DNA from 2 places in the Duganella zoogloeoides genome. Region 1 is predicted to be linked to the other one. Evidence: predicted binding sites of a transcription regulator. Region 1 holds the regulator's gene; the other holds the start of a gene.
The links. The regulator sigma-54, encoded in region 1, starts transcription at its own class of promoters, with help from an activator protein. The targets are predictions, from matches to a motif close to TGGCANGNAANCTGCTTT.

Region 1 (7,879 bases):
TCGGTGTCGTCGTGCGAGCGTACCAGTACCGGCAAATTCGGCGCCAGCAAATGCACCTGGTGCAGCACCTTCAATGCCGACGGTGTGCTGGCGTAGGTGATCACCACCGCGCTGGCGCGGTAGATACCGGCCGCGACCAGGCTTTCGCGCCGCGCGGCGTCGCCGTACGACACTTGCAGGCCGGCCGCCTGCGCCACCTGCACCCGCTCGGGGTCGAGGTCGAGCGCGTGGTAGTCGATTTTCTCTTCGGACAGCAGGGTAGCCAGGCTCTGGCCGCTGCGGCCGAACCCGGCCAGGATCACGTGCTTGTTGGTGGACATGGTGCGGCTGGCGATCTTGGTCAGCGCCAGCGACTGCATCATCCAGTCGTTGCTGGCCAGCTTCATGACGATCTGGTCGGACTTGGCGATGATCAGCGGCGCCACCAGCATCGACAGCACCATCGAGGCCAGCACCACCTGGGTGATGAACGGATCGATCAGCTTGTTGCCGCTGGCGAGGTTGAGCAGCACGAAGCCGAATTCGCCGGCCTGCGCCAGCGCCAGGCCGGTGCGGATCGACACGCCATCGCTCGAGCCGAACAGCTTGGCCAGCGCGGCGATCAGGGCAAACTTCACCAGCACCGGCCCGATCAGCAGGATCAGCACCAGCCACCAGTTGTCGATCACCATGCGCAGGTTGAGCAGCATGCCCACCGTGATGAAGAACAGTCCCAGCAGCACGTCGCGGAACGGCTTGATGTCTTCTTCCACCTGGTGCTTGTACTCGGTCTCGGAAATCAGCATGCCAGCGACAAACGCCCCGAGCGCCAGCGACAGCCCGGCCTGTTCGGTGATCCATGCCGCGCCCAGCGTGATCAGGAGCAGGTTGAGCATGAACAGTTCCTGCGAGCGGCGCTTGACCACGATGGTAAACCAGCCGCGCATCAGGCGGTGGCCGACGAACAGCAGCAGGGTCAATACGATCACGGCCTTGACACCGGCCCAGGCCAGGGTTTCCGCCAGCGCGTCCGGGCGCTGGCCCAGCGACGGGATCATGATCAGCAGCGGCACCACGGCCAGATCCTGGAACAGCAAAATGCCGATGATCTTGCGGCCATGCTCGCTCTCGAGCTCGAGCCGCTCGGTCAGCATCTTGACCACGATGGCGGTGGACGACATGGCCAGCGCGCCGCCGAGTGCAAACGCGCCTTGCCAGCTGATCTGCAAATGGGCCGGTAGCTGGCTGGCGATGAGCCAGCCGAACAGCAAGGTGGCAATGATGGTAAACGCCACCTGCGCCAGCCCGAGGCCGAACACGATGCCGCGCATCGCCAGCAGCTTGGGCAGCGAGAATTCGAGCCCGATCGAGAACATCAGGAATACCACGCCGAACTCGGCCAGGCCGTGGGTGGCTTCGCTTTCCATGGCCCAGCCGAGCGCGTGGGGGCCGATCAGGATGCCGACGGCCAGGTAGCCGAGCATGGGCGGCAAATGCATCATGCGGAAGGCCACCACGCCCAGCACGGCGCTGCCTAACAACACCAGGGTCAGTTCGAGCGGGGAAAACGTCATGTTGCCGTAGCCGTCAGTTTTTTATTCAGTGGTTTCGCCCCACGCAGGCACAATGTTTCGACTGGCAAGTTTTTTGCTTTCTTAATTCGGCTATACTTGGGTATGAGTGTAACCCATGAAAAAACAATGCTGAAAGCTTTTGACGCAAAAATGGCGGCGCATGCGCTGCGGCTCGCCCGTGAAACGTTGCAAAACGAGGCTGCTGCCATTACTGCGCTGGAGCTGCGCCTGGGTGACGACCATACCGTCGTCAAAGCGATTGAACTGTTGTTTAATTGCAAGGGCAGGGTGGTGGTGTCCGGTATCGGCAAGTCCGGCCACATCGCTCGCAAGATGGCAGCCACGTTCGCCTCCACCGGCACCCCCGCCATGTTCGTACATCCGGCCGAGGCTGCGCACGGCGACCTCGGCATGGTTACTGCTGACGACGCTTTCATTGCCATTTCGTACTCGGGCGAAAGTACCGAGCTGATGACCATCCTGCCGGTGGTCAAGCGCATGGGCAGCAAGGTCATTGCCATCACCGGTAAACCAGGCTCCAGCCTGGCCAGCATCGCCGACGTCCACCTCAATGTAGCGGTGGCCAAGGAAGCGTGCCCGATGAACCTGGCGCCCACCACGTCCACCACCGTCACGCTGGCGCTGGGCGACGCGCTGGCAGTGGCCTTGCTCGATCTGCGCGGTTTCAGGGAAGAAGATTTTGCCCGGTCGCATCCGGGCGGGGCGCTGGGCCGGCGCCTGCTCACCCACGTGCGCGACGTCATGCGCAGCGGCGCCGATGTGCCCAAGGTGCGTGCCGACGTCAAGCTCACCGACGCGCTGCTTGAAATGACCAAAAAAGGCATGGGCATGACCGCCGTGGTCGATGCCGAGGACAGACCGATCGGCGTATTTACCGACGGCGACCTGCGCCGCATGATCGACAAGGTGCAGGACTTCACCCAGGTCCTGATCCGCGACGTCATGCACGCCAACCCGCGCAGCATCGCGCCGGAACAGCTGGCGGTCGATGCGGTCGCAATCATGGAACAGTTCCGCATCAACCAAGTGCTGGTGGCCGACGCCGATGGCAAGCTGGTCGGCGCGCTGCACATCCACGACCTCACACGCGCCAAGGTGATCTGATGCCTAACGTACGTAAAAGAACCGCCCACCGCTGGTCGCTCACCTGGATGGTCGTCATCGGCGTATTCGTGGCCGTCGGTACCGGCTGGATGGTGCAGTTGATTAACGAATCGAACCAGGATACGGCGCAGGACAAGTTCCGCAACGAGCCCGATTACATCATCGACCGGTTCAGCGTGGTGCGCATGACCAAGGACGGCAAGCCGGCCTATATCATTTCCGGCGACAAGCTCACCCACCTGCCGGCCGAAGAAGCGTCCGACATCATCAAGCCCTATATCAACACCTTGTCGGCCGAGCATCCGCCAATGACGGTGCGCGGCGACACCGCCCGCGTCGATCAGGACAACTCGCGCGTCAAGCTCGACGGCAACGTCAGCGTGGTACGCCCGGCCAGTGGCAAAAGCCAGGCCATGAGCCTGACCACGTCCACGCTCACCGTGTTCCCGGACGAGCAACGGATGGAAACCGTCGCACCGGTCGAACTGCACCTGGGCAAGACGGTGGCCACGGGTGTCGGCATGACCGCCAACAACGCAACGCTGCAAACCCAATTGGGCGGACGCGGCAAGATCACCGTGCCGCCGCATGCGGCACGCTAAAGGAAGATTATGAGAGCAATCACCAAGCACACCTTCTGGTCGGCAGCACTGCTGCTGGCGGCACTGACCATTCCGGCGCGCGCCGAAAAAGCCGACTCCAACAAGCCGATCGAAGTGTCGTTCGACCAGGCCGACTCCGATGACGTCAAGCAGATCAAGACCTTCACCGGCAATGTCATCCTCACGCGCGGCACCATCCGCATGACCTCGCCGAAGGCGGTGGTCACGCAAGACCCCGAGGGCTACCAGTTCGTGGTGCTCACCGGCACGCCCGGCGTGCAGGCCACGTTCCGCCAGAAACTCGACGGCGAGACCGACAAGTGGGTGGAAGGCCAGGCCGACCGCATCGAATACGACGACAAGACCGAGCTGGTCAAGCTGATCTCCAAGGGCCGCATCAAGCAGCTCGAGTCGGGCAAGGTCACCAGCCAGGTCGATGGCGAGTTCATATCCTACGACAGCCGCCGCGAAGTGTTCGCGGTGAAGAACAGCAGCAGCGGCGAGAGCAAACCGGGCGCCGGCCGCGGCACCATGGTGATCCAGCCATCGTCCAAGCGCCCGCCGATCGCGCCGGCGCAGCCGGTGCCGGCCACCCAGCCTGCGGGGAAATGACATGGAACCAAGTTGCGGTAGCACCCTGATCGTTCGCGGCCTGCAGAAAAGCTATGGCAAGCGCCAGGTCGTTCACGACGTGTCCCTGCAAGTCGATTGCGGCGAAGTGGTGGGTTTGCTCGGCCCCAACGGCGCCGGCAAGACCACGTCGTTCTACATGATCGTCGGCCTGGTACCGTCGGACGCCGGCACCATCGATATCGGCGGCGTCGACGTCTCGTCGCTGCCGATCCACCGCCGCGCCTCGCTCGGCCTGTCGTACCTGCCGCAGGAAGCGTCGGTGTTCCGCAAACTGACGGTGGAAGAAAATATTCGCGCTGTCCTCGAAATCCAGAAAGTGGACGGCAAGCCTTTATCCAAGGCTGACATTACTGAACGGCTCAATACCCTGCTGGCCGATTTGCAAATCGAGAAGCTGCGCGAGAACCCCGCGCTCTCGCTCTCCGGCGGCGAACGCCGCCGGGTGGAGATCGCCCGTGCGCTGGCCACCAACCCGCGCTTCGTGCTGCTCGACGAACCATTCGCCGGGGTCGACCCGATTGCCGTGATCGAGATCCAGCGCATCGTGCGCTTTCTCAAGGAGCGGCAAATCGGCGTCCTCATTACCGATCACAATGTGCGCGAGACGCTGGGCATCTGCGACCGCGCATATATCATCAACCAGGGCTCGGTGCTGGCTTCGGGCCGTCCGGACGACATCATCGCCGACGAGTCGGTCCGCCGCGTCTACCTGGGTGAACACTTCCGAATGTAATCCATGAAACAGTCGTTGCAACTGCGGACCTCGCAGCATCTCGCGCTGACGCCCCAACTGCAGCAATCGATCCGCTTGCTGCAGCTCTCCACGCTGGAGCTGCACCAGGAACTCGAACAACTCCTGACCGACAATCCCTTGCTCGAGCGGTTAGACGACCCGCTCGACCATTCGCTGCGGCTGTTGTCCGACGGCGCCATCAGCCAGCAGGCGCCGTCCGGCGAAGCGCCGTCCGAATCGGGCCCGCAGGAAGCGGCGCCCGCCGGCGAGGCCGACGCCTACGAAGGCCCCGCCGCCGATACCGAAAGTACCACCGCCGAAGCGGACATGGACTGGAGCGACGCCGGCCGCAGCAAGGCGCCCGACGACGAAGACGCGCGTCCGCAAATCGAAGCGCACCACTGCACCCTGCGCGAACACCTGATGGAGCAGATGCGGGTGACCGTGCTCGAGCTGCGCGACCGCGCGCTGGTCGAGCTGATCATCGACGCGCTCGACGAAAACGGCTACCTCGAAGAAGCGCTCGACGAGATCCACGCGCGCCTGCCGGAGGAACTGGAAGTCGAACTCGACGAGCTGCAAACGGCATTGTCGCTGCTGCAAAGTTTCGACCCGGCCGGCGTGGGGGCGCGCAATGCGGCCGAGTGCCTGGCGCTGCAAATCAAGCGCTTGCCCGGCATCGCGCTGGTGACGCGACGGATGGCCGTGGCCATCGTCGAAAAGCACCTGACGTGGTTTGCCCAGCGCGATTTCAACAAGCTGAAAAAAGCGCTGCTGTGCGACGACGAAGACTTGCGCGAAGTACAGACCGTGATCCGCCAGTGCAATCCGCACCCCGGTGCGGCGTTCGCGTCCGACGTGTCGGACTACGTGGTGCCGGACGTGATCGTGAAAAAATCGCGCACCGGCTGGCAGGTCAGCCTGAACAACGACGTCATGCCGCGCCTGCGCGTAAACGCCATGTACGCCAACCTGCTCAAGCAGAAGAAGGGCGAGGGAGGCGAGGGCGCCATGGGCGCGCAGCTGCAGGAAGCGAAGTGGCTGATCAAGAATATGCGCCAGCGGTTCGACACCATCCTGCGCGTGGCGCAAGCGATAGTAGAACGACAAAAGAACTTTTTCTCGCACGGCGCCGTTGCCATGCGCCCCCTTGTGCTTCGCGAAATTGCTGATACACTGGGTTTACACGAGAGCACCATTTCTCGGGTAACAACTCAGAAATACATGCTGACGCCGCACGGCATGTTTGAGCTGAAATATTTTTTTGGTAGCCACGTCGCCACCGAAGCGGGAGGTGAAGCCAGTTCGACGGCGATACGGGCACTGATCGTGCAACTGACAGGAGCTGAAGACCCTAAAAATCCTTTATCCGACAGTAAGATTGCGGACATGCTGGGAGAACAGGGCATGGTGATTGCGCGACGCACTGTTGCCAAATATCGCGAAGCCCTCAAAATCCCTCCAGTCAGTCTCCGCAAGTCTTTGTAGTGCACTGGTTCCTGCTTACTCGGCAACAATGGGTAAAGCACGAACCGTCAGCGACATTTATCTTTAGGAGTGTGTATGAATCTCACCATCAGTGGACATCATCTCGAAGTGACCGCCGCCATTCGTGAATACGTGCAGAGCAAGCTCGAACGCGTGACACGGCACTTTGATCAAGTGATTGATATTGCTGTCATTCTGACCGTAGATAACCTTAAAGAGAAAACCAAGCGCCAAAAGGCTGAAATCAATCTGCGCCTGTCCGGTAAAACGGTCTACGTGGAAAGCCTGTCGCAAGACCTGTACGCTGCGATCGACACCCTGATCGACAAGCTGGACCGCCAGGTCATGAAGTACAAAGGCAAAGTCCAACAGCACGGCCACGATGCGATCAAGCATCTCCCGGATAACTTCGAACCAGCTGCCGCCGCCCTTTAACAACGGCGCGACACACCAACTAAGGGCGCACAAGGCGCCCTTTCTTGTTTTTGGAGCTACATGAAAATTGTTTATCTGGTTTATACCGTTCTCCTTTCCGCCTCCGCTGCTTCCGCCGTCGCCGCCACCTGCCAGCCGGCGCCGGCCGCCGTCATCGACATCGACGCCAACAGCTACTACAACGACGCCAACCATTCCGTGATCGACCCGGCGCGGCGCGCCAAAAACATCGCCAGCACCGAGCCGGTCGAACAATTCTTGTCTGGCGTCGCCCGCAACGCCAGCCGCTACCAGGCCAACGGCAAGCCGCAAGACGCCGCCTGCGCCTTGAACTGGCTGGACAGCTGGGCCGGCCAGCAGGCCATGCTGGGCAAGATGTCGAGCGAACAGGCGTATTTCGTGCGCAAGTGGACCCTGGGCGGACTGGCGCTCAGCTATGCGCGCGTGCAGGCAGCCGCCATGCCCGCGCAAAAGCAAGCGATCGAGGCGTGGCTGTCCACGCTGGCCGACGCCACGCTGGTCCACGCCGACACCCGCAAGGGCAAGCGCAACAACCATTACTACTGGGAAGGGCTGGCAGTGACTGCCGTCGGCGCCGTCACCCACGACCAGCGTCTATTAACTTGGGGCCACGGCGTGTTCGACAACGCCATGGCCCAGGTGGCACCCGACGGCGCGCTGCCGGCCGAGATGGCGCGCGGCGCCAAGGCGCTGCACTACCACGCGTTTGCTGCCGCGCCGCTGACCATGATGGCGTCCATCCTCGACCTGCAGTCGCCGATGCTGGACCGGTTGGTGACATTTACGCTGGCCGCCGCGCGCAATCCTTCGGCCATGAACCAGGCGACCGGTTTCAAGCAGGAAGCGGTGAATGACATGCCGTTTGCCGTGATCTACGCGCGCCACATGGGGCACCCGCCAGCAGCCGCTGCAAAATTCCAGGCCCGCCTCGGCGGCGATTTAACCTTGCCCAACCCGCTAGAACATTTTCCGTCGTCGAACAAATCCACAGGACAGCCATGAGCGAACACGTATTAACTGCCGTCAGTGACGGCACCGGCGTCATCACGCTCGATCGTCCGCGCGCGCTCAACTCGCTGTCGCTCGACATGGTGCGCGCCATCACGCACACCCTGCTGGCCTGGCGCGACGATGACGCCGTGCAGGCGGTGGTCGTGCGCAGCAGCAGCGACAAGGCGTTTTGCGCCGGCGGCGACATCCGCTTCTTCCACGACCTGGGCCGCGCCACGCCGCAGCAGGGCAGCGCGCTGGTCGAGGATTTCTTCACCGAGGAATATGCGCTCAACCAC
Region 2 (7,879 bases), 1.0 Mb from region 1:
TTGAAGTCTTCTTCCGGCAGACCCATTTTGGCCAGGTACTCGCCGGCGGCGCTGTCGGCCATGATGGCGTTCGACGGCGACAGGTGGTCGGTAGTGATGTTATCGCCGAGCAGCGCTAGCGGACGCATGCCGGTCAGCGACCGCGCGCCAGCGAGCGCGCCTTCCCAGTACGGCGGGCGGCGGATGTAGGTCGTTTGCGGGCGCCAGTCGTACAGCGGGCTCACTGCCGCGCCGTCGTCAACCTCGCGCGCGAACATCGGGATGTACACCTTGCGGAACTGTTCGGGTTTCACACTGGCCGCGACCACGGCGTCGATCTCGGCGTCCGACGGCCAGATGTCGGCCAACTTGACCGGACAGCCGGCGGCATCCACGCCCAGCACGTCTTTTTCGATATCGAAGCGGATGGTGCCGGCAATCGCATATGCCACCACCAGCGGCGGCGAGGCCAAAAAGGCCTGCTTGGCATACGGGTGGATGCGGCCATCGAAATTGCGGTTGCCCGACAGGACGGCGGTAGCGTACAGGTCGCGCGCGATGACCTCCTGCTGGATCACGGGATCGAGCGCGCCGGACATGCCATTGCACGACGTGCAGGCGTAAGCCACCACGCCAAAGCCCAGTTGCTCCAACTCGGGCATCAGTCCCGCCGCTTCCAGGTACAGCGTGACGGTCTTGGAGCCAGGCGCCAGCGACGACTTGACCCATGGCTTGCGTGTCAGGCCGCGCGCGTTGGCATTGCGGGCCAGCAGGCCGGCGGCGATCATGTTGCGCGGGTTGTTGGTGTTGGTGCAGCTGGTAATGGCCGCGATGATGCAGGCGCCGTCGGGCATCAGGCCCGGTTCGTTTTCCACCACGCCGCTGATGCCGCGTGCTGCCAGTTCCGACGTGGGCACGCGGCTGTGCGGGTTCGATGGCCCGGCGATATTGCGCACCACCGACGACAGGTCGAATGTCAATACGCGCTCGTACCGCGCGGTGGCCAGCGCGTCGGCCCACAGGCCGGCCTGTTTCGCATAGGTCTCCACCAGGTTGACGGTTTCCTCCTCGCGGCCCGTCAGGCGCAGGTACTTGATGGTCTGCTCGTCGATGTAGAACATGGCGGCGGTGGAGCCATACTCGGGCGCCATGTTGGAGATGGTGGCGCGGTCGCCGAGCGTGAGGTGGGCGGCGCCTTCACCGTAGAACTCCAGGTACGACGACACCACTTTTTGCTGGCGCAGGAATTGCGTCAGCGCCAGCACGGTGTCGGTGGCGGTAATGCCTGGCCCCGGTTTGCCGGTCAGCTCCACGCCGATGATGTCGGGCAGGCGCATCCACGAGGCGCGGCCCAGCATCACGCTCTCCGCTTCCAGGCCGCCCACGCCAATGGCGATCACACCCAGCGCATCGACCATCGGCGTGTGCGAATCGGTGCCGACCAATGTATCTGGAAAGGCCACGCCGTCCTGCGCCTGGATCACGGGCGACATGCGCTCGAGGTTGATCTGGTGCAGGATGCCGTTACCGGGCGGGATCACATCGACATTCTTGAACGCCTTCTTGGTCCAGTCGATGAAGTGGAACCGGTCCTCGTTGCGGCGGTCCTCGATGGCGCGGTTTTTAGTAAAGGCCTCGGGATCGAAGCCGCCGCACTCCACCGCCAGCGAATGATCGACCACCAGCTGGGTTGGTACCACCGGGTTGACCAGCGCCGGATCGCCGCCCTGCAGGGCGATGGCGTCGCGCAGGCCGGCCAGGTCCACCAGCGCGGTCTGACCGAGGATGTCGTGGCAGACCACGCGCGCCGGGAACCACGGGAAATCGAGGTCGCGGCGGCGTTCGATCAGCTGCCCCAGCGACGCATTGAGCGTGGCGGGGTCGCAGCGGCGCACCAGGTTTTCGGCCAGCACGCGCGAGGTGTAGGGCAGCCCGGCCCAGGCGCCGTTTTGAATGGCATCGACGGCGGCGCGCGCGTCGAAGTAGTCGAGCGTGGTGCCAGGCAGCGGTTTGCGGTATTGCGTGTTCATCGGCGTAGTCATTACGAACGGTCCTTGATCGGCACGAATTGCAGGTCTTCGGGGCCGACGTAGTTGGCGCTGGGGCGGATGATCTTGTTGTCGATGCGCTGCTCGATCACGTGCGCGGCCCAGCCGGACGTGCGCGAAATGACGAACAGCGGCGTGAACATCGCGGTGGGCACGCCCATCATGTGGTACGACACGGCCGAGAACCAGTCCAGGTTGGGGAACATTTTTTTCACGTCCCACATCACGGTTTCCAGGCGCTCGGCAATGTCGAACATTTTCATCGAGCCGCCGTCCTGCGACAGCTGGCGCGCCACTTCCTTGATCACCACGTTGCGCGGATCGGAAATCGTGTACACGGGATGGCCGAAGCCGATCACCACTTCCTTGTTAGCCACGCGGTTGCGGATGTCGGCTTCCGCCTCGTCTGCATTTTCGTAGCGCTTCTGGATTTCGAACGCGAACTCGTTGGCGCCGCCGTGCTTGGGACCGCGCAGTGCGCCGATGGCGCCGGTAATGGCCGAGTGCATGTCCGAACCCGTACCCGCGATCACGCGGCCGGTGAAGGTGGACGCGTTGAATTCGTGTTCGGCGTACAGGATTAGCGACGTGTGCATGGCGCGCACCCAGCTCTCGGGCGGCTTGAAGCCGTGCAGCAGGTGCAGGAAGTGACCGCCGATCGAATCGTCGTCGGTTTCCACCTCGATGCGCTTGCCGTTATGGCTGTAGTGGTACCAGTACAGCAGCATCGAGCCGAACGACGCCATCAGGCGGTCGGCGATGTCGCGCGCGCCGGGCACATTGTGGTCGTCCTTTTCCGGCAGCACGCAGCCGAGCACCGAAGCGCCGGTGCGCATCACGTCCATCGGGTGGGCGGCGGCCGGCAATGCTTCGAGCGCGGACTTGACCGCCTGCGGCAGGCCGCGCAGCGAGCGCAGTTTGGCCTTGTAGCCGCGCAGCTCCCCCCCGTTGGGCAGCTTGCCGTGCACCAGCAGGTAGGCGATTTCCTCGAACTCGCTGGTGGTGGCCAGGTCCAGGATGTCGTAGCCACGGTAGTGCAGGTCATTGCCGGTCTTGCCGACGGAGCACAGCGCGGTGTTGCCGGCCGCCACGCCGGAGAGGGCGACGGATTTCTTGGGTTTGAAAGTGGTAGTGTCGGTCATGATGATCTCCTGGTATCCGTCATTCCCGCGCAGGCGGGAATCCATGCTGAGCATGCATTGCGCCGGCGCGAAAGCGACGATATTGACTGGTTATTTTTTTTGCGCAGCGAAGAGCGCATCGAGCTTCTGCTCGAAGCTATGGTAGTTGATCCGTTCATACAGCTCGGCGCGCGTCTGCATGGTATCGAGCACGTTTTGCTGGGTGCCGTCGCGGCGGATCGCGCCATACACATTTTCAGCGGCCTTGTTCATGGCGCGGAACGCGGACAGCGGATAGAGCACCAGGCCCACGTCGGCGTCGCGCAGCTCGTCCACCGTGAACAGCGGCGTGGAACCGAATTCGGTGATGTTGGCCAGCACCGGCACTTTTACGGCGGCGGCGAACTGTTTATACATCTCGAGGCTGATCATCGCCTCCGGGAAGATCATGTCGGCGCCAGCCTCCACGCACGCCACCGCGCGCGCGATCGCCGCGTCCAGCCCTTCGACCGCCAGCGCGTCGGTGCGGGCCATGATCACGAACTGGTCGTCGGTGCGCGCATCGACGGCGGCGCTGACGCGATCGACCATCTCCTGCTGCGAGACGATTTCCTTGCCGGGGCGGTGGCCGCAGCGCTTGGCGCCCACCTGGTCTTCGATGTGCATGGCGGCGGCGCCGGCCTTGATCATGGTCTTGACTGTGCGCGCGACGTTGAAGGCCGAGGCGCCGAAACCGGTATCGGCATCGACCAGCAGCGGCAGGTCGCACACGTCGGTGATGCGGCGGATGTCGGTAAGCACGTCATCCAGGCTCGAGATGCCCAGGTCGGGCAAGCCGAGGGAGCCGGCCGCCACGCCGCCGCCCGACAGATAGATGGCGCGGAAACCAGTGCGCTTGGCCAGCAAGGCGTGGTTGGCGTTGATGGCGCCGACGACCTGCAACGGCGATTCTTCTTGTACGGCCTGGCGGAATGCGGCGCCTGCGGAACGACTCATGGGTGACCTTTCAATGTTGCGGTGAAGTTGGGTGACACTTTGCAAGAGCCGTGCCACCCGCCACCTCCTTTAAAATCAATCACTTGATGATTTTCGATGTTGCAAAATTGTTTCATTTTGAAACATCGAAACAACTGCACTACAATTGAAACATGCGCCCTCCTCCTTCCCTGCCGCTCGATCCTGACGACAAGCCCGTCATCTGGACCGTTTCCGTCTCGCGCCTCTCCGACGTGTTCCGCCATATCACGCTCGAATACGACAACCGCGCCACCATCGAACAAATCCACCTCGGCTTCGACGACGCCGTGCGCCATATCCGCGCGCGCCTGGCCACCGAGCGCTGCGACGCCGTCATCGCCGCCGGCTCCAACGCCGCCTACCTGAGAAGCCGGCTGTCGGTGCCGGTGGTCGTGGCACGCTTCAGCGGCTTCGACGTGATGCAGGCGCTGGCGCGGGCGCGGCGCGTGTCCCCGCACGTGGGCATCGTCACCTACCAGGAGCGGCTGCAGGAGCTGGCCGAATTCACCACCACCTTCGACATCGACGTGGCACAGCGCACGTATGTGACCGAGGAAGACGCGCGCGACCAGGTCAACGATTTAAAAGCGGCAGGCATCAAGGCCATCGTCGGCGCCGGCCGCATCACCGACCTGGCCGAAGAGGCGGGGCTGACGGGCGTGTTCGTGTACTCTGCGGCCTCGGTGCGGCACGCTTTTGACGATGCGCTGGAGCTGGCGCGCCTGACCCGGCTTGAAATGGACCGGGGCCGGGGCCGCGCACGCGGCGCCACCACGGGCGCCGCGACCGATACGCTGCGCGCCCGCCACGGCATCACCGACTTGCGCGGCGAATCGGTCGCCATGGAAGCGGTGCGCCAGTCGGTGGTGCTGTATGCGAAATCGCCAGCCACGGTGCTGATACAGGGCGAAACCGGCAGCGGCAAGGAACTGGCTGCGCAGGCGATCCACAACGAAGGGCCGCGCAGCCTGGGACAGAACCGGCCGTTCGTGGCAGTGAACTGCGGCGCCATCGCAGAGTCGCTGCTCGAATCGGAACTGTTCGGCCATGAAGACGGCGCGTTTACCGGCGCGCGCCGGGGCGGCCATGCCGGGCTGTTCGAGGCGGCCAACCACGGCACCCTGTTCCTCGACGAGATCGGCGAGATGCCGCTGACGCTGCAAACTCGTTTGCTGCGGGTGCTGGAAGAACGGCAGGTGGTGCGGGTGGGCGGCACCCGGCCCATCGCCGTTGCCGTGCGCATCATCAGCGCCACCCACTGCGACCTGGAGCAGCGCGTGCGCGACGGCCGCTTCCGCGCCGACCTGTTCTACCGGCTGGCGGTGCTGCGCCTGGCGCTGCCGCCGCTGCGCGCACGGCCCGGCGACGTGGTGGCGCTGGCCGAATGGTCACTCAAGCATGCGCTGGCGTCGCTCGGCGCCCGGCCGCACCCCAACCTGCGCGCCGAGATGGCGGCGTGCGCACCGCTGCTGCAAGCGTACGCCTGGCCCGGCAATGTGCGCGAACTGCGCAACCTGGCCGAACGCCTGGCGCTGTTCCTGGCGGCCGAGCCACTGCAGGCGCTCACGCCCGCGTTCATCGCTGGCGTGGCGCCGGAGCTGGCAGGCCATGGCGGTATTGACGCCGGTGTTGGCGCTGATGTTGGCAACACCGGCGCGGGTAGCGCGGCCGCCGGCGCCACTGCATCGTCGCTCAGCATCAGCCGGGCGCATCGCGAGACGGCAAGCACGGCAGAGGTTCTGGCCCGCTTTGGCGGCCGGCGCGACGCGGCGGCCAATTACCTGGGCATCAGCCGCACCACGCTGTGGCGCCGGTTGCGCGCGGAAGATGGCGGCCAGGCCGCCGCACCTTGAAAAACACCGTCACTGCGCCGATGCGGTCAAGTTAACCGCCGTACTTCCCGCCAAAGCGGGAGTCCATGCCGAGCACATGGTCACGCCGTTCATCACCTGCCAGCGACCGCTCATCCACCAGCGGTCGCCGCCCGTGAACCCCACCGCTAACATGGCCACACCTACCCATCACGGAGAAACGCCATGTCCTTCGCCCGCACCGTTGCCGCCATCACCGCCAGCTTGCTGTTCGCCTCAACGGCCATCGCCGCCCCTGCCTTCAAGATCGACGTCACCGGCAACGCCACCGGGGCACCGATGATCCTGATCCCGGGCCTGGCGTCGTCGGGCGCGGTGTGGGACGGCACGGTTCAGCGCTATTGCGGCGCGCGCCGCTGCCACGTACTGACCCTGGCCGGCTTTGCCGGCTTACCCGCCATCGACGGCCCGCTGCTGGCAACGGCCGAACAGCAGCTGAGCGAGTACATCGCCGCCAACAAACTGGCGCAACCGGTGATCGTCGGCCACAGCCTCGGTGGCTTCCTGGCGCTGAAACTGGCCGCCGACCACCCGGAACAGGTGGGACGGCTGGTGATCGTGGACAGCCTGCCGGCCATGGCCGCCATCCAGATGCCCAGCATTACCGGTCCGCAGATGAAGGAAATGGCAGCCGCCGTGCGTACCCGCATGCTGAGCAGGGACACTGCCGCCCAACAGGCCGGCCAGCTGCAAACGCTGCGCACCATGATCACCGGTGCAGACGATGTGCAGCGCGCACTGGCGTGGGGTCAACAGTCGGACCGCACCACGGTCGCCAACGCGATGGCGGAGTTGATGGGCGAAGACCTGCGCCAGGAAGTCTCCCGTATCAGGGCGCCCACGCTGGTGCTGGGCAGCTGGATCGCCTACAAGAACTTCGGGAACAAGGAACAGTTCCAGCAGGCCTACCAGGGTCAATACAGCAAGCTGGCCGGCGTCAAGGTGGAGATGGCGGACACCGCGCTCCATTTCATCATGCTCGACGACCCAAGCTGGATGTATGATCGCATCGACCAATTCCTGAAATAAGCCCAACGTACGCTCGTGACCGACCGCCGCCCCCTGCCCGCCCGCCTGCCCTGGTACTGGATCTTCCAGCTGGCCGGCTGGAACTTCCTGCCGCTGTTGATGGTGGCTATGACACCAAGTGCGCAGCGCACGCTGGCCGCGCTGGCGATCGGCTACTGGGGCGTGGCGGCGGGCCTGCTGATTTCCCACCTGTGGCGGCGCTTTCTCAAGCGACGCATACAAGCCAGGGTGCGGGTGTCGTGGAAAACCATTGCCCTCGCCCTGCCTTTGCTCAGCGCCGTGCACACGACGGTGCAACTCGTCGGCTATTTCGTCATCAAGCCGTTCGGCGAGGTGCGTAACGCCGGCTGGCTGCCGGGCGCGCTGCTGTTCTGGTGGGGCGTGTACCTGGTCTGGACGATTTTTTACATGCTGGTTGCCTACCTGCGCCGCAATGCCCGGCTCGAGGCGGAAGCGCTGCAACTGCAACTGAGCGCCCGGGAAGCCGAACTGCGCGCCTTGCAGGCGCAGGTTAATCCGCACTTTTTCTTCAACAGCATGAACAGCGTGCGCGCGCTGGTGTACCAGGACCAGGACGCGGCCGCGCAAATGATCGACCAGCTGGCCAGCGTGATGCGCTACGCGCTGCAATCGGGCCACCACGATACGGTGCCGCTGGCAGCCGAAATCGAAGCGGTGCAAGCCTACCTGGCGATCGAGAAAATCCGCTTCGAGGAACGGCTGCGCATCGCCATCGATATCGGTCCGGGCATGGACGCGGTGCGCATCCCGCCCATGACCTTGCAAACGCTGGTTGAGAACGCCGTCAAATACG

Region 2: a site for sigma-54 is predicted at 4,183-4,200, ahead of prpB (methylisocitrate lyase). Genes of this name have one in related genera too.

What each region holds. Positions count from the first base shown of each region.
Region 1 covers NZ_CP140152.1:5,435,151-5,443,029, reverse strand. The annotation lists gene SR858_RS23915 (monovalent cation:proton antiporter family protein) at 1-1,553, opposite strand, end outside; gene SR858_RS23910 (KpsF/GutQ family sugar-phosphate isomerase) at 1,680-2,678, shown strand; gene lptC (LPS export ABC transporter periplasmic protein LptC) at 2,678-3,280, shown strand; gene lptA (lipopolysaccharide transport periplasmic protein LptA) at 3,290-3,892, shown strand; gene lptB (LPS export ABC transporter ATP-binding protein) at 3,894-4,646, shown strand; gene SR858_RS23890 (RNA polymerase factor sigma-54) at 4,650-6,134, shown strand; gene hpf (ribosome hibernation-promoting factor, HPF/YfiA family) at 6,210-6,569, shown strand; gene SR858_RS23880 (alginate lyase family protein) at 6,630-7,592, shown strand; gene SR858_RS23875 (enoyl-CoA hydratase/isomerase family protein) at 7,589-7,879, shown strand, end outside.
Region 2 covers NZ_CP140152.1:4,391,056-4,398,934, forward strand. The annotation lists gene acnD (Fe/S-dependent 2-methylisocitrate dehydratase AcnD) at 1-2,009, opposite strand, end outside; gene prpC (bifunctional 2-methylcitrate synthase/citrate synthase) at 2,021-3,169, opposite strand; gene prpB (methylisocitrate lyase) at 3,260-4,144, opposite strand; gene prpR (propionate catabolism operon regulatory protein PrpR) at 4,297-6,018, shown strand; gene SR858_RS19460 (alpha/beta fold hydrolase) at 6,202-7,065, shown strand; gene SR858_RS19465 (sensor histidine kinase) at 7,081-7,879, shown strand, end outside.